3 regions of the Clostridium sp. LIBA-8841 genome follow, and region 2 is predicted to be linked to each of the others. Evidence: a T-box and tRNA genes for the amino acid it is inferred to sense, from the RefSeq annotation. Region 2 holds a T-box; the other regions hold tRNA genes.
What was found. The T-box of region 2 lies ahead of AC2A4K_RS16075 (glycine--tRNA ligase). A T-box ahead of a tRNA ligase gene usually reads a tRNA of that ligase, here a tRNA-Gly.
Positions count from the first base shown of each region.

Region 1 (7,077 bases), 150 kb from region 2:
TTTTGTTTGGGAGAGAAATCTATGAAGAAAAAAGCCATAAGTTTATTATTAGCTACATGTATTGGAGGAACATGCATATTTTCAAATTATGTATCTGTGCTTGCAAATGAAAATAAAGATAACATAATTGAAGAGTTTGAAACTAAAGAACCTAAATTAGACTATGAATTAAATAAGAGCTTCAATGGTATTAATGACTATGTAGATATTACAGAAGACTTAGGGAAGATTGAAAATTTAACAGAGGGAACTATAGCTATTAAGTTTAAGGCAAATAATATTAATACATGGCAAACACTATTTTCTATGAGTGATAAAAATGATTCTAATAGTAGATTATTTGTTGGTATAACTAATACAGGTCGAATTCGATATGAAGTCAGAGAAAATGGACAATTAAAGCTAGGGTTTGAGTGGCCACATAGAAATTATAATGATGGAAAGTGGCATGGACTTGTTGTGAATATAGGGGGAGAGAATGGAGCAGAGTTATATGTAGACGGAAGTAAGTTATATTCTACTGGTAATAATATTAACATGAGCTTTTTTAATGGAGTAAATACGCCAAATAATTTAAATATAGGTAGAATATTAACCAGTGAAAATCAGAATGGACAATGGTATTTAAATGGAGAGATATCAAATATAAAAGTTTTTGATACGGCATTAAGTTCCAGTGAGTGTTTAGCTTTAAGTGAAGTAAATGAAGAATCTAACCCGGAACCAGAGGGAGAAAAGGAAGAGTTAATTAAAATGCTAAAAGGAGATAAGGATTTAAACGTAGTATTTACTGGAGATAGTATAACTCATGGCCCATTGCATACAAAAGGATACAGAAGTTACTCAGAACATTTTAGTGAAAGATTAAAAGGAGAAAGTATAAATAGAGTTACTAAAGAGGATAGTATGGTTTTTAATACTGGGGTTTCTAGTGCCACCACTAGAAATATAATAAACGGATTCGATACTTGGGTTAGTTTATATAATCCAGATATAGTCTTTATAATGATTGGTATGAATGATTCATCTAATCAAATGGTTCCTTTAGATGAATATAAAAGAAATGTAAGAGAGCTTGTTGATAGAGTAAGAGAAGGAGGAGCTATACCAGTTCTTCAGACAAGTAACACAATAAGAATGTCTTCTAATAGAGAGAGTCTTCCACTTTATATGGATGCTGTTAGAGAGATTTCAAGAGATAAAAATGTTACCTTAATAGATCATTATAAACATTGGGAAGATTTAGAGAAAGAAAATCCTAATATTAAAAATGAATTTTTGAATGATTCAATTCATCCAAATGAAAAAGGACATTTAGAAATGGTTAAGCTTATTTTTAAGGAACTAGAAATTTTTGAGGATGATAGTTATACCTGTAATTTAAATTATCCAATAAAAATAGAAAATGATTTTGGAAGGAGTGTAGATACAACATATTACCCTAAATATGAAGGCATAGAAGGAAAAGAAAGTTTAATCAATTATAATCTAGATAAGAAATTTAATGATGATTTTATAGACAAGTCAGAAGATTTGAATAAGGTCAGTAATTTAGGAAAAGGAACTATAGTCTCTAGGTTTAAAGTTGAGAATAATAGAAATGCTCAAACTATTTTAAGTCTTTCTGATTCTAGAGATGATGCTAGTAATGTTACTTTAGCTATAAATAATGGAAGTATTCACTTTTCAGCAAGAGAAAATGGGGTTTTCAAAAGTAATATAACTACCTCAAGAGGAGGTTATAATGATGGAATGTGGCATACAGTTGCAGTAGATGTAAGTGAAAGTGGAACTAAAATATATGTTGATGGAGAAATGATTCACAGTGATTCAAATAAAGGATTTTTTAATACTGTAACAGAAGCAAATACCTTAAATGTAGGAAGAAATTTAGATTATAAAACTTCTGGTGAATGGTTCTATTATGGGGATATATCTTATATAGATGTATATGATAATAATTTGTCTGAAGAGGAATTGATTAAATCAACTAAGGAGAATTTAAATGAAAACTTAGTTGATATTATAAAGATAATAAATGAAAATGAAAAAGTCTCTTGGGTATTTTTGGGTGATGATGATACTACTGGAAAAGGAGATACTTTTGGTTACAAGAATTATGTAGAGTATTTGGAAGAAAGAGTACGTTGGGAGTTAAATGGTGGAAGTATGGCTAAAAGAGAAAAGTTTATGGTGAACTCCGCTGTAGAAGATGCTAATTCTGAATATTTATTAAGTAATTTTGATAATTTAGCCACTAAATATAATCCTAAAGCTACTTTTATTATGATTGGAGGCAATGAAAACATTACTCCTGAAGAATTTAAAGCCAATTTAATTTCAATAGTTAATAGAACTGAGGAAATAGGAGCCGTACCAGTTTTACAAACACCAATTAAGAATGAAAAGAATATAGAGGATTATGTGCAAGTTATAAGGGAAGTAGCTAAAGAGGAAGAAGTATTATTAATAGATCACTATGAGTATTGGAGAAAATTAAATGAAAATCAAGAATGGCTTGGAGAATCTTGGCTCTTAGAGGGGAATCCAAATCATAGGGGACATCTAGAAATTGCTAAGAAAATTTTAAAGGATTTAAGAATATATAATTATAATAGTTTAACTTGTAGTTTTTCATTAGATACACCAGGTGATGCTATATTTGAAGAAGTTAGAGAACAGTTAGATTCTATTATAAATGAATATAAAATATTAAGTGATAATGTCAAAGAAGGATATGAAGTTGGAGAGTATATCTACGGTGCTAAAAGACTTTTAAATGATGCTTTAATTAAGGCAGAAGAATGTTTAAATACAGGTGCTGTAGGAAAAATGAAAGAAAATATAGGAGCTCTTCAAGATGCTAAAGTTATATTTGATTCATTAGAGATAAATGAATTAACGGGAGATTTAAATGATGATGGTTTCTTAAATATAGGTGATTTATCATTAGTCTCAATGAATTTTGGAAAAAATTCAAACTCTGAAGGATGGAGTGAAATAGAAATTTATGATTTAAATAAAGATAAGGTTATAGATAAATTCGAAATAGAGTTTATTTCTTTAAGAATATTAAATAATTAGAGAAATAAAAAAATAAGGCTGTATCAAAACCTAAAATTAAATTAATAGTTTTGATACAGCACATTTTATATACAACTTATTGCTTTTTGCAACATGAAATCTTCTATATATTCTTCTGAATAAACTTTTCTGCCCATGAGATTAAATATTAATTCATCTCTAGAATATCCTTCTTTATAACGCTTTAGGTTCTTAGTTAATTTTTTTAAGGAACCTGGTGTAAGCCCTAGCATAGTTTTTATATCATTACCGGTATAAAAACTTTTTATAAAAAGCTCATTAAGTTTATTCTGCATTTCAAGTTTATAATTTAAATCTACAAACTTATCTCTATGTGGACCATTTTTAGAACGGTGATGTTTCTTACATAAATATTTATAATTTAGTTTGAAATCTAGACCACCTTCTGCTCTATGAACTATGTGATGAACATCAGCGTAATCACCACAAATCTCACAACAATAAGACATATAATCCTCCTTAATTTTGATATACCCATTTATAGTAATAAAATAGCATAAAAAAATAGTTTAATCAATATAAGCGAGCTTTTTTAAATAGATATGAGGGTATATAAAGAAATTTAGGATTTTTTACACTTTGATGTTAAAAAAAGTTAGCAATATAATTAAATTATAAAATATATAAAGGGGGTTTTAAGATGCGTAACTTATTTCGTCAAAGATTAAAAAAAGAAGAAAATCCCGAGAAGTATTGGGGTGAATTAATAAGAAAAAATGAAACCCTAAAAGGAAGAATGTTCAAAGATGAACCTATAACTAAAGACACAAAATATCTACATTATGTAATATTTAATAGACATGTTGGATTCCAAAATGTTTGGGTAATGGTACCTGATTTTAATAGCCTCATACAGTTTATACAATATGTCTTTATGCCAGAGGCTTATTATAAATGGGTTGAAGGAAAAAGAAAATTAGTAACACAAATTCCATCAAATGATGTAGAAAAAATTATCTCTATAGTAAAGAGTAAAGCAACAGAAGAAGATAGAGAGAAAATGAAAAATGATATTTTAGCATTAAGAAAGTTAAATGGATTTAATGCTGAAAATGGAATGAGAAAATTAAAAATATTCTGTAGTAGATTTAATAACAATTGGATTGGAGATAAAGATGAGTTTTTATACTTAAAAGTCTTCAATAATGCTGAAGAATTAGGTAAGTTTGTTGTTGAAACTAACTTACAAACTGATTGTGAAGATTGTTATGAAAAAACTATAGGAATGACTACAGAAGAATGGTATAGAGTTTGTAAAAATGCTGATAAAAATAAAGAGGATGGAGAAAAATTTAAAACTGTGTTATTTAAGTACTTGGAAGATATTGTTTAAAATTAAATTCGCTTAGTATTAATAAAAATATAAAATAAATTCAAAAAAATGTTGACAATTTTTAAATGATTATGTATAATAATTTTTGTTGATTCAAGTTTGTATCTTTAGCTCAGCTGGATAGAGCAACGGCCTTCTAAGCCGTGGGTCAGGGGTTCGAATCCCTTAAGGTACACCATGTTGGGATATCGCCAAGCGGTAAGGCAACGGACTTTGACTCCGTCATTCGCAGGTTCAAATCCTGCTATCCCAGCCATTTTTTTGAATAATAAATCAAAAAATACTTGACAACATGTTAATATTATGTTAACATATAAACATACCAAGCGGGTGTAGTTCAATGGTAGAACACCAGCCTTCCAAGCTGGATACCCGGGTTCGATTCCCGGTACCCGCTCCATTTTTTAAGGTTTTACTGTAAAATTCTCTTAAAAAATGCAATATGCACCATTAGCTCAGTTGGTAGAGCACCTGACTCTTAATCAGGGAGTCCAGGGTTCGAATCCCTGATGGTGCACCAAGCATCGCTTACTAAGGCGATGCTTTTTTTATTTTAAAATATATCGGTACATTTGATATAAGAAAAATTAATTAATATAATACTGTGTAATGAGAAATATATATTTTAGAGCGGATTTTTGAAGGGAGATAAAAATGAAATCTATGAATAAAATTGCTGCTATACATGATATTTCATGTTATGGAAGAGCAGCTTTAGCGACAATAATTCCTATATTATCTTCAATGGGTAATCAAGTATGTCCACTTCCAACTGCGGTTTTATCAACACATACAGATGGATTTGGAAAACCTGCAATTAGAGATTTAAGTGATTTTATATATGAAACTAAGGAGCATTGGAAAAAGCTTAACTTAGGTTTTCAATGTATTTATAGTGGATATTTAGCAGATCCTAATCAAGTTAAATTTGTAGAGGACTTTATAAAAGAATTTAAAGAAGAAGATACTTTAGTTGTTATAGATCCAGTTATGGCTGATAATGGTAAGCTATATGATGGCATGAGTGAAAAAATGATTGAAGAGATGAGAGTTTTGATTAAGAATGCTGATATAATAACTCCTAATATTACAGAAGCTACTTTACTTTTAGGAAAAGACTATAAAGAAAACTTAACTGAAGAGGAGATTAAGGAGTATTTAATTTCCTTGGGAAACTTAGGACCTAAAATAAGTATAATAACAAGTGTACCAAGTTCAAAGGGAAATGAATATATTGATACTGTGCTGTATGATAAACAGGAAAAGATGTTCTACAATTATTCTCATAAAAAAATAAATGCATTTTATTGTGGAACTGGAGATGCCTTTGCATCCTTGTTAATAGGATGGATACTAAGAGGCGAATGTGATGAAAAAGCTTTAGAAAAAGCATGCAACTTTATAGCAGAGGCAATAGAATATAGTGAAAAATTTGATTATCCACCTAATGAAGGAATATTGCTTGAAAGTTTGTTATATAAATTAGTAAGTAAATAAATTATTAAAAACAATATAAATTAAATTGACAAAGTAATTTTGGCGTGTTAGTATTAAAAAAAATAAAATTTAATAAATCTTATCAAGAGAGGTGGAGGGACTGGCCCTGTGAAACCCAGCAACCGGTAATTCTTTGCGGTTAAAACAATACTGATTTTAAAATAATAAAAGTCAGTAATAATTTCATGTGCAAAGATTTATAGCGGTGCTAAATCCTGCGGTAGAAACTGAGAGATAAGAAAGAGAATCTGTAAGAATAATAACTTCTATCCTGGGATAGAAGTTTTTTTATTTTGTAGGATAAATAAGATAGGTTTATTAAATAGATTAGGAGGAGAGAAAATGAAAGAAGGAAAGTTTTCAGCATTATTACCATTAATAATTTTTGTATCAATCTATTTAGGAACTTCAATAGTAATGAAAGATTTCTACTCGGTTTCTATTTTAGTTCCTGGGATAATAGCCGCATTAGTCGGAATATTTATGAACAGAAAAAGAGGGATTGAGAAGAACATAGAGATATTCTGTAAGGGAGCAGGAAATAGCAATATAATCTTAATGTGTTTAATTTTTATATTAGCAGGTGCTTTCGCAGAAGTGGCTAAAAACATGGGAGCAGTAGAATCAACAGTAAACTTAGGTTTAACAATATTACCTAAAAACATATTAATAGCAGGAATATTTATAATATCATCATTTATAGCTATATCATTAGGAACATCAATGGGAACAATAGCTGCCATAGTACCAATAGCTATGGGAATTGCAGAAAAAACTAATATAGCATTACCTCTTATAGTTGGGGCAGTAGTAGGTGGAGCTATGTTTGGAGACAACCTATCAATGATTTCTGATACAACAATAGCAGCAACAAAAACTCAAGGTTGTGAAATGAGAGATAAATTTAGAATAAACTTTAAGGTTATATTACCATCAGCTATTTTAGTAATTATATTATATACATTCTTAGGAAGTGGTTCTAATGCTTCTGTAGGACAATATGACTATAATTTAATAAAAGTTATTCCATACCTAGGAATTTTAATAGCAGCATTAATGGGGGGAAATGTAATTGCTATATTATCAGGTGGAATAATTTTAGCTGGAGGAATCGGATTCTTTACTGGGGCTATGGATTTAAA
Region 1 is NZ_CM173488.1:3,442,467-3,449,543, reverse strand. It holds gene AC2A4K_RS15300 (GDSL-type esterase/lipase family protein) at 22-3,084, shown strand; gene AC2A4K_RS15295 (HNH endonuclease signature motif containing protein) at 3,150-3,554, opposite strand; gene AC2A4K_RS15290 (hypothetical protein) at 3,746-4,438, shown strand; tRNA gene AC2A4K_RS15285 (tRNA-Arg) at 4,540-4,616, shown strand; tRNA gene AC2A4K_RS15280 (tRNA-Gln) at 4,620-4,694, shown strand; tRNA gene AC2A4K_RS15275 (tRNA-Gly) at 4,765-4,838, shown strand; tRNA gene AC2A4K_RS15270 (tRNA-Lys) at 4,883-4,958, shown strand; gene AC2A4K_RS15265 (pyridoxamine kinase) at 5,093-5,935, shown strand; SAM riboswitch class I at 6,012-6,176, shown strand; gene AC2A4K_RS15260 (Na+/H+ antiporter NhaC family protein) at 6,278-7,077, shown strand, end outside.
Region 1: it has a tRNA-Gly gene. The T-box ahead of AC2A4K_RS16075 (glycine--tRNA ligase) is inferred to sense a tRNA for this amino acid. The anticodon was not compared.

Region 2 (7,077 bases):
ATAAGATTTCCCCAGCCTCTTTAATTTTATCTTCTTTAAATAAACCTATTATCTCAGGAATAGGCGTGCTTATTGGACAATTAGCTTTACATCTTGGATTCTTGCACATTAAGCATCTTAAAGCTTCTTCTTTTAAGTTTTGCTTATTTGATGTCATTTTAATAAACCCCCTGCTTTCTTAACAATTTATACAAATTCTTTATTGCTTGCATAATATATTATCTTATCAAAATAATTTAATCAAGTCATTTATTTAAAACTTAAGTATTTTCCTATAGAAATACATTTTGCATCTGATCCATGACCAAGCTCACTAGTTTTTAATATCGGAATATTAAATTCTCCTAAAGCTCTTTTTAGAATTTCTATTATATTAGGTGAGCAATTATCTCTTTCCATTTCAGTAAACTCTCCTAATATTATTCCTTTTATATCATTAAAGACACCTATATTTTTATATTGAGTAATATATGTAGCCATCTTTGCTGAATTTCCACTAAAACTTTCTAAAAATAATATTTTATCCTTAAAATTAGGCATATATTTAGTTCCTGCTAATTTTAAAAGACATCTTATATTGCCACCTACAACAACACCTTCAAGAGAATCTCCATTTATCCATTGATAATCTAAATTAAAGATATCATCTTTTCCTTCTATAAAAGAATCCTTGAAGTTTTTTAATTGCTCTTTTTGAAACTTCCCAACTAAGTTTCTTAATTGATAGTTATATGTAGTAATTTCACATTGAGAATAAATAGCATTAAGAATTACTGTTAAATCGCTATATCCAAAGAAAGGCTTAGAATTATTTTTTATTAAATCAAAATCTAAGTATTCTAAAACTTCATTTGCCAAATCTCCACCAGAAATATCAAAAATCATTTTTACCTCATCATTTAAAAATAATTCTTCTAAAGACTTAGCCCTTTCTTTTCCAGTTCCACTAAAAAGATTATATTCCTTAGCATATAGAGTTTCTGCTTCAACAATATCTATATCAATACTATTTAAATTATATTTTAATACTTCTATTATTTCCTTATTTTTCATACTCAAGCCATTAGAACAGCTTATTATTCCAATTTTATCTTTTTTATTTAAAAAACTACTCATAAAAAACCTCCAAAAAAATAAATGTTATTTACATAATAACATTTATTTTTCTTATTCATATTTTAAAATACTTCTATTAAATTAACCCCTATATTTTTAATAATATAAACTTTTATTAACTAACTTACCTAACTAAATACATATAAGAAAAAGATTTTTAGATATCTTTTGAATAAACATAAAAAATAGGTGAAGAAATATTCTTCACCTGTTTTTATTTAATTACTTGGCTATACTCTCTTTTATTAATTCAAGTACAACTTTTGATAATGTTCCTAAATCCTCGATTTTCATATGTTCTTCTAAAGTATGAGGTTTTCTCTCTCCACTTGAAAGATTAACTGCTTTTATTCCATTACAGTTAAATATATTTGTATCACTTCCACCACCTGAAGCTTTAGTTTTTCCTTCTATTTCTAAGTTTTTAAATGCTCTTTTTGCATGTAAAACTATGTCATCATTATCATCTACAACAAATGGTCCATACATTCTATTTACTTGAATATCAATTTCTCCACCAAATTTCTCAGCAGAAGCTTTAAAAGTTTCTACCATATGGTTTGTTTGAGCATCTAATTTCTCTGTAACTGTACTTCTTGCCTCTGCATCTATTATTACTTCAGGACAAACTACGTTGTTAGCAACACCACCTGAAATTTTACCTATGTTAGCTGTAGTATCTTCATCTATTCTTAAAAGTTTCATGTTTGATATAGCATCTGAAGCTATTTGAATTGCACTTATTCCAGACTCTGGTGAAACTCCAGCATGGGCAGGTTTCCCTTTTATAACCACCTTTAAAGTATCATGAGCTGGTCCTACTGTAGTTATAAACCCTGGATCTCCACTTGTATCAAAAAGGAATGCTTTTTTAGCTTTTATTTTTGAATAATCTAAGTTTTTAGCTCCTAAAAGACCTGTTTCCTCAGCTATTGTAAATACAACCTCTATATCCGCATGATCTATATTATTTTCTTTTATAATTCTTAGTGCTTCAACAATGGCAGCTATTCCACCTTTATCATCTCCACCTAATATAGTTGTTCCATCACTATATATAACACCATCTTTTATTACTGGTTTTATTCCTTTACCAGGTTTAACAGTATCCATATGACATGCAAAAAGTATTGTTTCACCCTCTACATTTCCTTTTAATCTAGCTATTAGGTTTCCTGAACTTGATCCTACTTTTTCTCCAGCATTATCAAATTCAACTTCTAATCCTGCATCAACTAAATCTTTTTCTAATCTTTTAGCAAAATCACCTTCACTATATGTTTCACTATCTATTTGTATATAATCTAAAAAACTATCTAAAACTCTTTTTTCATTTATCATTATATTCAAGCCTCCCTTAAAGCAATTCAATAAATTTTATCTAAATTATACCATAAAAATACACTTGTCCATAATAAAGAAACATAAAAAAGCCCTAAAAACACATAAACACTTATAAGTAGATGTAGAAAATATCTGGATGAGCTTTTGAATTTAAAATATTACGTAGAAGGATTTGTGTTAAAAAGCGAAGATTGTTCGACGTGAAGCTAGTTATCGTAGCTTTAACAAATCCTTCATAGTAATATTTATAAATTCTTAGCGAAATCCAGTAATTTTAGTAATCTACTTATAAGTGTTTTAGTTTTTAAGACTCAAAGATTTCTTAGAATTCTAAGCTTTTTTCTATTATAGCTCTTACGTCTTCTATTTTAACTCTTTGTTGTTCCATGTTATCTCTGTCTCTTACAGTTACACATCCATCTTCTAAAGTATCGAAGTCAACTGTTATGCAGAATGGAGTTCCTATTTCATCTTGTCTTCTATATCTCTTACCGATACTTCCTGTCTCATCATAATCAACATTGAAGTGTTTGCTTAATTCAGCATATACTTCATCAGCTTTTTCTGATAATTTCTTAGAAAGTGGTAATATAGCAGCTTTAAATGGTGCTAAAGCTGGGTGTAAGTGCATTACAGTTCTTACATCAACTTTTCCATTAGCTCCTTCTAATTCTTCTTCATCATAAGCTTCAACTAAGAATGCTAAAGCAACTCTGTCAGCTCCTAATGATGGTTCTATAACATATGGTACATATTTTTCATTTGTTGTTGGGTCTAAGTAAGTCATGTCTTGACCTGAATGCTCAGCATGCTTATTTAAGTCATAGTCTGTTCTATCAGCTATTCCCCAAAGTTCTCCCCATCCGAATGGGAATAAGTATTCTATATCTGAAGTTGCATTTGAGTAGAAGCTTAATTCTTCTTCTCCATGATCTCTCATTCTTATGTTATCTTTATTCATTCCTAAGTTTAATAGGAAGTTCCAACAACTTTCTTTCCAGAAGTTGAACCATTCTAAATCAGTTCCTGGTTTACAGAAGAACTCAAGCTCCATTTGTTCAAACTCTCTAGTTCTGAAAGTGAAGTTACCTGGAGTTATTTCGTTTCTGAAAGACTTACCAATTTGAGCTATACCAAATGGTACTTTCTTTCTTGTAGTTCTTTGTACTGATTTAAAGTTTACGAATATACCTTGAGCAGTTTCTGGTCTTAAGAATACTTCGTTTTTACTATCCTCAGTTATTCCTTGGAAAGTTTTAAACATTAAGTTGAACTTTCTGATTTCTGTGTAGTTCATTTTTCCACATTTAGGACAAACTATGTTGTTCTTAGTTATGTAGTCCATTAACTCTTCATTAGTCCATCCATCAGCTGTAGCTACTTCTACACCACTTTCAGTCATATGATCTTCAACTAATTTATCAGCTCTAAATCTAGCTTTACACTCTTTACAATCCATTAAAGGATCTGAGAATCCACCAACGTGACCTGATGCAACCCAAACTTCTCTATTCATTAATATAGCTGAATCTAATCCAACATTATATTTGCTCTCTTGAACGAATTTTTTCCACCAAGCTCTTTTAACGTTATTTTTGAATTCAACTCCTAGTGGGCCGTAATCCCATGAGTTCGCAAGTCCACCATATATTTCTGAACCTGGGAATATGAATCCTCTATTTTTACATAAGGCTACTATTTTATCCATAGTTTTTTCTACTGCCATTTCAATTACCTCCATTTATATTAAATAACTTGTTTTATATTAATTCTTCACTTTATAAAGAACTTTAAACCTTCCCGAAGAAATATTTCTAACAGTTTTAACTGCTAGAAATACTCATGTAGATTAACAGTATAAGGGCTTTGTTATAAAATAAAAAAAGCCATTACATTCAAAGGGACGAAATAAAATTCCGCGGTTCCACCCTTTTTAGCAAAAGCTCATCTCTCTTAAAACAATTGTACTCAAAAGCTCCCTTCATTTTAAATCTCTAATAACTTTCACCAACCGTTATCTCTCTAAAAAAGATTTTAAAACTACTCTTCTTTATCACAGTACATATTTAGTTATACTCTTAATTTTATCAAAACTAAATTATATGTCAATAAAAAAAGAATTTATAAATATATAAAAATTTATATATTTATAAATTCCTTCTTAATTAATTTTGAATAAAAAAAATGGCTCCTCGGAGAGGACTCGAACCTCCAACCTATCGGTTAACAGCCGAGTGCTCCACCATTGAGCTACCGAGGAACATTTACAATTTTATTATAGCATACTTTAAATAAAATACAATACTTTTTTTAACTAAATTTCAAGAAATATTTAGAAATTTTTTCTGAATATTTCTCTTTAACACCAGTATAGATTTATAAAAAAAATAGAAGTTTACTATTGAGTAAACTTCTATTATAAAAACTATTTTTGTGGTTTCATTGTTGGGAATAATATAACGTCTCTTATTGATGAAGAATCAGTTAAGAACATTATCATTCTGTCTATTCCTATTCCTAATCCACCTGTTGGAGGCATACCAGTTTCTAAAGCACTCATGAATTCTTCATCTAACATGTATGCCTCATCATCTCCGTATTCTCTTTCCTTAGCTTGTTGTTCAAATCTTTCTCTTTGAACTATTGGATCGTTAAGTTCTGAGTATGCATTACATACCTCTCTACCATATACGAAACCTTCAAATCTTTCAGTGAACATTTCATTTCCTCTCTTCTTCTTAGTAAGAGGTGAAATTTCAACTGGATAATCTACTAAGAAAGTAGGTTGGATTAATTTCTCTTCACCGTATTCTTCGAATAACATATTTAGAACTTCACCTTTAGTAACCTTATCTAATGGTTTAGGGAATTCTAAGTTTTTCTCTTTAGCTATAGCTTGTGCTTCTTCATCACTCTTAATTTCGTTAAAGTCTATTCCAGCGAATTCTTTAACAGCATCAACCATAGTTATTCTTCTCCATGGTGGTGTGAAGTCTATTTCAGTTCCTTCATAAGTAACTTTAGTTGATCCGTTTACTTTTTCACAAACATATGCAATCATGTTTTCCATGATTTCCATCATATCATTATAGTCAGCATATGCTTCATATAATTCTATAGCAGTGAACTCTGGATTATGTCTTACTGAAACTCCTTCATTTCTGAAGTTTTTACCCATTTCATAAACTTTTTCAAATCCAGCAACTATTAATCTCTTTAAGTATAACTCTGTAGCAATTCTTAAGTACATATCTATGTCTAAAGCATTGTGATGAGTTATGAATGGTCTAGCCGCAGCTCCACCAGCTATTGGTGAAAGAATTGGTGTATCAACTTCTAAGAATCCTCTATTGTCTAAGAACTCTCTTATAGCTTTTACTATTTGAGATCTCTTAATAAAAGTATCTTTAACTTCTGGGTTTGTTATTATATCAACTTCTCTTTGTCTGTATCTTAAATCTGGATCTTTTAATCCATGCCATTTTTCTGGTAATGGTTTTAAAGATTTACAGATTAATTCAAATGAAGTTACTTTTACTGAAACCTCACCCATTTTTGTTTTAAATACTTCTCCAGTTGCAGCAACCCAGTCACCTAAATCGAATGTTTTAAATTCTTTTAAAGCTTCTTCTCCAACATTATCAATTTTGATAAATAATTGAATTTTACCAGCTAAATCTGCTAAATCAGCGAATACAACTTTACCTTGACCTCTTTTTGACATAAGTCTTCCAGCAATTTTAACTTCTTTACCTTCTAACTCCTCAAAATTATTTTTTACATCAGCAGAAGAGTGTGTTCTCTCCACCTTGTATACATCAAATGGGTCCTTACCAGCTTCCTGTAATTCAGCAAGCTTTTGTCTTCTTAACATCTCTTGTTCACTTAATTGAGCTTCTGCTTCGTGAATATTCATTTCCTCATTTGACATTTAAAAATCCCTCCATCTATAATATCTATCTTCTTATTCCAAGAACTTCGAACTTAGTAGTTCCTCCTGGTACTTCTATCTCTATAACATCTCCAACTTTTTTACCCATTAAACCTTCACCAACTGGTGACTCGTTTGATATCTTAAAGTTCATTGGATCTGCTTCTGCTGAACCAACTATTGTATATTCAATTTCTTCGTCAAAATCAAAGTCCATAACTTTAACTATTGATCCAACTGTAACTATATCTGTTGATATTTCTGATTCGTCAACAACAACAGCATTTTTAAGCATATTTTCTAACTGAAGTATTCTTCCTTCAGTGAAAGCTTGCTCATTTTTAGCTTCATCATACTCAGAGTTCTCACTTAAATCTCCGTATCCTAAAGCAACTTTTATTTTTTCAGTTATTTCTTTTCTCTTTACTGTTTTAAGATATTCTAATTCGTCTTCTAATTTTTTAACACCTTCATATGTCATTATATGCTTCTTTTCGCTCATTTTCTTTCTCCCCTTTGAACATATTATTATAATATCATATTTAAACTTAACCTGTTAATATACAATTCATAAAAACTTTAAGATTATTAAGCCTGATTATTCAAATTATTATAATTCTTAAAGATTATTATGTCAAACCATATATTACATAAGATAGAATCTACTAAATAAAAAAACATTATTT
Region 2 is NZ_CM173488.1:3,595,715-3,602,791, forward strand. It holds gene AC2A4K_RS16060 (NAD(P)-dependent oxidoreductase) at 1-157, opposite strand, end outside; gene AC2A4K_RS16065 (S66 family peptidase) at 250-1,116, opposite strand; gene AC2A4K_RS16070 (M20/M25/M40 family metallo-hydrolase) at 1,339-2,457, opposite strand; gene AC2A4K_RS16075 (glycine--tRNA ligase) at 2,783-4,186, opposite strand; T-box leader at 4,357-4,526, opposite strand; tRNA gene AC2A4K_RS16080 (tRNA-Asn) at 4,646-4,720, opposite strand; gene lysS (lysine--tRNA ligase) at 4,886-6,391, opposite strand; gene greA (transcription elongation factor GreA) at 6,417-6,893, opposite strand.

Region 3 (7,077 bases), 630 kb from region 2:
CACTAGCTTCTTTTATAGCAACAACATTATCTAAGTCAGCAAGCTTATCAAGCATTAATGGAGTTATATTCATTCCTGTTCTTCCTGGAACATTATAAAGCATAATAGGTATATTTATTGCATCATTTACTGCTTGGAAATGAGCAAATAATCCTTTTTGAGAAGTTTTATTATAGTATGGTGTTATTATTAATACCATATCAGCGCCAACTTTTTCAGCGTATTGACTTAGTTCTATTGAAGCTTTAGTATTATTTGTACCAGTTCCAGCTATTACAGGAACTCTTTTGTTTACAACTTCAACAGAGAATTTTATAACTTCTTTTTTCTCTTCTAAAGTCATAGTAGAACCTTCACCTGTTGTTCCACAAACTAATATTGCATCAGTATGATTTTTTATGTGCCATTCTAATAAATTTCTTAGCTCTTCATAATTAACCCCGTCTTCAGTGAATGGAGTTATTAAAGCTACACAAGAACCTTTAAACATAATATTACCTCCAAAATAAATTTATTTTTCTATTAGTATTTCAGCAATTTGAATTGCATTAAGAGCAGCACCTTTTCTTATATTATCAGCCACAACCCAAAGGTTAAGACCGTTATCTAAGCTAAAGTCACGTCTTATTCTTCCAACAAATACTTCATCTCTTCCACTAAGTTCAAGTGGAGTAGGGTATTTTAAGTTTGCTACATCATCATGAACTATTAATCCTTTTGAAGAGTTAAATAAATCAATTATATTTTCAACTTCAAATTCAGAATTAAGTTCTACGTTTATACTTTCACTATGAGAGTTTAAAACAGGTACTCTAGCTGTTGTAGCTGTTATTCTTAGGCTATCATCATGAAGTATTTTTTTTGTTTCTTCAATCATTTTAATTTCTTCTTTGGTATATCCGTTATCTAAGAATACATCTATATGAGGAATTATATTACCTAATATAGGATATGAGAATTTTTCAGTTGTTCCTTCTTGTAAATCTAATATACCTTGAAGGCCAGCTCCTGAAACTGCTTGATAAGTTGAGTAAACTATTCTTTTAATTCCATATTTATCATGTAGTGGTTTTAAAGCTACTACAGCTTGAATTGTAGAACAGTTTGGGTTTGCAATAATTCCTTTATGCCATTTAACATCCTCTGGGTTAACTTCTGGAACTACTAAAGGAACATCCTTATTCATTCTCCAAGCACTACTATTATCTATAACTACTGCTCCGTGTTTAGAGAAAATAGGAGCGAATTCTAAACTTACACTTCCACCAGCTGAGAATAATGCAAAATCTATTTTTTTATTTTCAATATTAGCCTCACATAATTCTTCAACTACTAAGTCTTCACCTTTAAATTTTAAAGTCTTTCCTGCTGATCTCTTTGATGCAAATAAATATAATTCTTTAACTGGGAAATCTCTTTCTGCCAGGATTTCAAGGAATTTTCTTCCTACATTTCCTGTTGCCCCAACTACTGCTACGTTATACACGTTATCCCTCCTAAAATTAATCTTAATATATTGTATTTCTATATATTAAATATAGTTCAAGAACAAACACTTTATCAAGTTTATTTTAAGATTAATTTGAAGGATTTAAGTAAGTTAACTTTCATATTTAACAAAATATGAATATTTAAGCTTATAGGGGTAAATAATAGTTTTAAAAATAAATTTAAGGTAGGGGAAGAAAATGAGTAATACACCATTAAAAAAAATAATAAAAGGAAAATTAAAATCCAATAAAGAGTTAAGTCCTGCAGAACAGCTAAGAGAAAAAATGAAATATGAAATAGCTGGAGAATTAGGCTTAAGCGATAAGGTAGATAAACTTGGATGGGGAGGATTAACCGCAGAGGAAACAGGAAGAATCGGTGGATTAATGACTAAGAGGAAAAAAGAGTTAAAATTGCCTAGTAATGATGAAATATTAGGTAGAAAGAAACCTTCCGTTGACGAAAAGTAAAAAAAGTATATAATCTTTAGGTAGAATAATACATGGGGGATTTAAATTATTATGAAGAGTTATAAAATGATGGCAAAAGTTTATGATGAACTTATATATGAAGATGTAAACTATGAGAACATAGCAGAATATGCTTTATCAAAGTGTGATAAATATGGTGTTAACAAGGAAATGTATTTAGATTTAGCTTGTGGAACTGGAAATGTTGGTGTTCATGTAGGAAAATCCTTCAAAGAAAATTATTTTGTTGATCTATCTCAAGATATGCTTATAGAAGCTGATAAGAAGCTTAGAGAAAATAGGGTTAGAGGTAAAATAGTATGTCAAGACATGTGTGAATTAGAACTAAATAGAAAGTTTGATTTAATAACATGTGTTTTAGATTCAACAAATTATATTTTAGATGATGAAAGTGTGGAAAATTATTTAAGAGGAGTATATAATCATTTACAAGAGGATGGTTTATTTGTATTTGATATAAATTCATACTATAAGATATCAGAAGTTTTAGGCAATAATGTCTACACATATGATAGTGAAGAATTATTTTATGCTTGGGAAAATATCTTTGAAGATGAAATAGTAGAAATGAACTTAAATTTCTTCATAAAAGATGGAGATACATATGAAAGATTTACAGAGGTTCATGAAGAAAGAGCTTATAAGGAAAGTGAAATAGAAAACATTCTTAAGGTAATAGGCTTTAAAATAGAAGAAAAGCATAATGGTTATACAGAAGAAAAAGTAACACCAGATACTGAAAGAATAGTTTATATAGTAAAAAAATAACGGAGGGATTAAATATGAGTGATAAATTAATAAGAGCCATAGCTAAAGATGGTATGATAAGAATATTTGCAGTAGAAACTACAGAGTTAGTTGATGAAGCATCAAAAATACATGATTGTACACCAACAGCAGCTGCTGCTTTAGGAAGAATGCTAACAGCTGGTACTATGATGGGTGCAATGTTAAAATCTAATAAAGAAGTTGTAACACTACAAATAAACGGTGGTGGAATGGCTAAGGGAATAACTGTTACTGCTTACTCAGATTGTAGTGTTAAAGGATATATAGGAAATCCACATGTTGATTTACCTTTAAACACAGAGAATGGAAAATTAAATGTTGGAGAAGCTATTGGTAAAAATGGTGGATTAACAGTAATAAAAGATTTAGGATTGAAAGATCCATACGTAGGACAAGTTCCAATATATAGTGGTGAAATAGCTGAAGATTTAGCATATTATTTCACAGCTTCAGAACAAATACCTTCAGCCGTTGCTTTAGGAGTGTTAGTAGATAGAGATCATTCAATAAAAAAAGCTGGTGGATTCATAATTCAATTATTACCAGGTGCAGATGAACTTTTAGGAGATTTATTAACATATAGATTAGATGAAATACCTTCATTAACTACAATGTTATCAGAAGGAAAAACTATAGAAGAGGTTATAGAGTTCATTTTTGATGGAATGGATTTAAAAATCTTAGAAGAAGAAACTCCAAAATATAAATGTGATTGCTCAAGAGAAAAGGTAGAAAGAGCATTATTAAGCATAGGATATAAGGATTTAAAAGAACTTTATGATGAGGGTAAAGAAGAAGAATTAAAATGTCACTTCTGTAATAAATCATATAAGTTTACAAAAGAAGATATAGGTAAGTTATTAGAAGAAAAAGAAAATGCTATTGCTGATGAAGTTTCAGAAGAAATGAAAAAGGCAGAGGAAAAGGAAAAAGAAGAGAATAAATAAAATTTAAAAAAATAGTTGACAAATTTTATTTAAGTTAATATAATAATAAATGTCTTGAAGAGCTCAAGACATTTGGCTCGATAGCTCAGTCGGTAGAGCAGAGGACTGAAAATCCTCGTGTCGCTGGTTCGATTCCTGCTCGAGCCACCATTATTGCGGGAGTGACTCAATGGTAGAGTGTCACCTTGCCAAGGTGAAAGTTGCGAGTTCGAGTCTCGTCTTCCGCTCCAATGCGGGTGTAGTTCAATGGTAGAACACCAGCCTTCCAAGCTGGATACCCGGGTTCGATTCCCGGTACCCGCTCCATATGGCGCTATAGCCAAGTGGTAAGGCAGAGGTCTGCAAAACCTTTATTCCCCGGTTCAAATCCGGGTGGCGCCTCCAAAAAAACATCTATAAGATTACTTATAGATGTTTTTCTTTTTTAGATCAAAGATTTTATTAACTTTTCACCAAAATTAGAGAAGTTAGTTTCTTTAAATACCTTTCTTAATGTAAGATCACAAATAATTTCATTATCTACAAAATCTATAAAAGAGTCTTTTAAGAAAAGCTTTATTACTTGAGTATCTCGATATTTAAACCAAGTTAAAACGGCAACAACATCTTTATCTACCGGTTTTTCAGAGGTTTTAAAAGAATCTCCTTCTTGAAATACTATTAAATCTTTATGAGATACTGAGTAAAATTCATTTGAAGGACAAGTGTATTGAATTAATTTTACATTATCAATAGCTATTAGCAAATCTAAATTCTTTTTTTCTCCTAAATCGTTTGTAACTTTTTTTTGAAGTTTCATAACTTTCTTCATAAAAATATCCCCCTACAATAAAATGATGAATTTGGGTAAAGGTTTACAAAAACGTAGTAAATTATCAATAAAGTGAAGTTACAAGCATATAATATATTAGATTGTAACTCACAATATAATATGTTTTATAATGTTAGAAAATTACATCAATGTTTATATAAAAATACACTTAATAATAAGATAATATTTATTGTATTTAAATTTTAGAAGAATCTATTTATTGATACTGATTAAAAAGTAAGTCACATAAGTTATTAATTAAAATTTTAGTAGCTATAATATAAAAATGAACTTGTTAGGGGGAATAAAAATGTCTTTGGTTATTATAATTATCTTAGGTTTATTTTTAACTTATTTAATTGTAAAAGATGCAAATGAAAACAGGAAGATTAAGAAAAACATAAATAAAGGATGGAAAGCCACACCCTATATAAACTTAAGAATAAGTTGCTTTGAAAATCGAATTGATTTAGAAAAAATGCGTTTAAAAGAATTGATAAAAAACACTATAATTTTAATGGATAAAAATGCAAAGATTATAGATAACAATAACGATGGATTTTATATAAAGAGTAAAAATGAATTAATATATTTACAATTTCTATGTTTAGAATTTCTATCTATAGAAGAAAAGCCAAAAGAAATTAAAGCATATGCTTCTTTAAAAAATAATGAAATAATAAATTTAAACACTTATAACATTATAAAAAGAATACTTGGAAAGCATATATGGTCTTGGGAAGAAGAAATTATAGACTCATTAGTGAGTAAGTTTTATTTGAAATTTTCTAGTGGATATATTGTTATGAGGGTTAGCAAAGAAGATGAAATGATTTTTATTGAAGATAAGAAAAATGATTTTCTTAAAAGATGAATTATCTTAATAAAAGAATATATAGTATTTTTTAGGATAAATGTAAGGGGAACTTTATATTTATCCTTTTTATGTGTAAAATTAATATATATTATTTAACAGTAGTATGAAAGGAGTATTGAAATGAAAATAAAAGATATAAAGAAATTAACTGATTGCAAATTTTTAAACTTATATAAATTAGATATTGAGAATAAGGTTGGAAATTCTAAAGAGTATTTTATTGCAAGTAGAAGAGAGAAAGAAGATTTAAGCTGTGTTGTTAACAATCATAATAAAGCAGATGGAGTTATGATTATTCCAATAACCGAAGAAGATGAGTTTGTTTTAATAAAACAATTTAGACCGGCTATAAATGATTATATATATGAATTCCCAGCAGGGCTTATAGATGAAGGTGAAGATGCTATAAAGGCTGCAACAAGAGAGCTTTTTGAAGAAACAGGGCTTTTAGCTAATGAATGTGAATACCTAATAAAACCTAGTTATACCTCTGTTGGAATGTCAGATGAAGCTGTAGCCGTCGTTAAAATGAAGGTTCATGGAGAGGTATCAACTGAAAATTTAGAGGAGAACGAAGAAATAGAAGTTTGTAAGATTCCTATTAAAGAGGCAAAAAAATTTGTTGAAGATAATAATGTATCTATAAAAACTGCTTTAGTTTTAACTTTTATGTAAAAGAAAAATGCTGTATGAAGTTTCTAAGGAATTTCATACAGCATTTATTTATTAAACTAGAATTTCTTTTGGTTCTCTAGCTAAGTTTTCTACTACACCTTCTGGAATTTCACCAGTATGAAGTTTTAAAGCATTTAATGCAGCTCCTTTAATAGGTGGTAAAATAGGTGCTTTTAAATTAAAGGCGGTATAATTATCTTGAAGATATTTCTTTAATGGTTTTAAAATAAAATCTTTTGAGCTAAAAACACTTCCTGAGTAAGAAATGTTTAATATTCCTTTAAAATCAAGTTGATTTGTTATTCCGTTTACCATTAGAAGACATTCTTTAGCAGCCTGTTTATAAATATCTAAAGCGTATTTATCTCCTTTAAGGGCAGCTTCATAAACTAACATTGCAAGCTTACCAACTTTAGTTCTGTCTTGGTTATATTCATCTTTTATAAGGAATATTAAGTCAAAATCATTTTTTAAATTTAATTCCTTTTTAAATATATCATATAGGGCGGTTCTTTCTAATCTATAATCAGATTGTTTACCAAAGATTTCAACGCCTTTTTTAGCAATCCAGTATCCAGAACCTTCATCGCCACAAATATGTCCCCAACCACTAGTTCTAGTTGTTTTTAAATCTTCAGTTATACCAGCAGCAATAGCTCCTGTTCCTAAGATTATACATATTCCTGGTTTGCCAGCTAAAGATCCAGCTAGGGCAACTTCTACATCGTTTCCACAAGAGAATTTATTTTCTCCTAAAATTTCAGCTATTATAGAGTTCATTTCTAATTTTTCATTTTCATTTTCACCATATGCAGGTAACCCTAAAAATGAATAATTAAGATCTTCTTTAGAAATATTAATTTGACTACAAACTGTATTTATTCCTTCTTCAATACCTTTTCTAAATCCATCAAATCCTACTTGATGAATATGACATGTACCACTATTGTAAGTTGATAAAACATCTCCTAAATGGTTTATAAGCATAAATGATGT
Region 3 is NZ_CM173488.1:2,964,412-2,971,488, reverse strand. It holds gene dapA (4-hydroxy-tetrahydrodipicolinate synthase) at 1-490, opposite strand, end outside; gene AC2A4K_RS13005 (aspartate-semialdehyde dehydrogenase) at 512-1,486, opposite strand; gene AC2A4K_RS13000 (alpha/beta-type small acid-soluble spore protein) at 1,689-1,961, shown strand; gene AC2A4K_RS12995 (class I SAM-dependent DNA methyltransferase) at 2,013-2,750, shown strand; gene hslO (Hsp33 family molecular chaperone HslO) at 2,765-3,718, shown strand; tRNA gene AC2A4K_RS12985 (tRNA-Phe) at 3,793-3,868, shown strand; tRNA gene AC2A4K_RS12980 (tRNA-Gly) at 3,874-3,948, shown strand; tRNA gene AC2A4K_RS12975 (tRNA-Gly) at 3,951-4,024, shown strand; tRNA gene AC2A4K_RS12970 (tRNA-Cys) at 4,028-4,102, shown strand; gene AC2A4K_RS12965 (hypothetical protein) at 4,143-4,529, opposite strand; gene AC2A4K_RS12960 (hypothetical protein) at 4,840-5,403, shown strand; gene AC2A4K_RS12955 (NUDIX hydrolase) at 5,527-6,081, shown strand; gene AC2A4K_RS12950 (BadF/BadG/BcrA/BcrD ATPase family protein) at 6,133-7,077, opposite strand, start outside.
Region 3: it has a tRNA-Gly gene. The T-box ahead of AC2A4K_RS16075 (glycine--tRNA ligase) is inferred to sense a tRNA for this amino acid. The anticodon was not compared.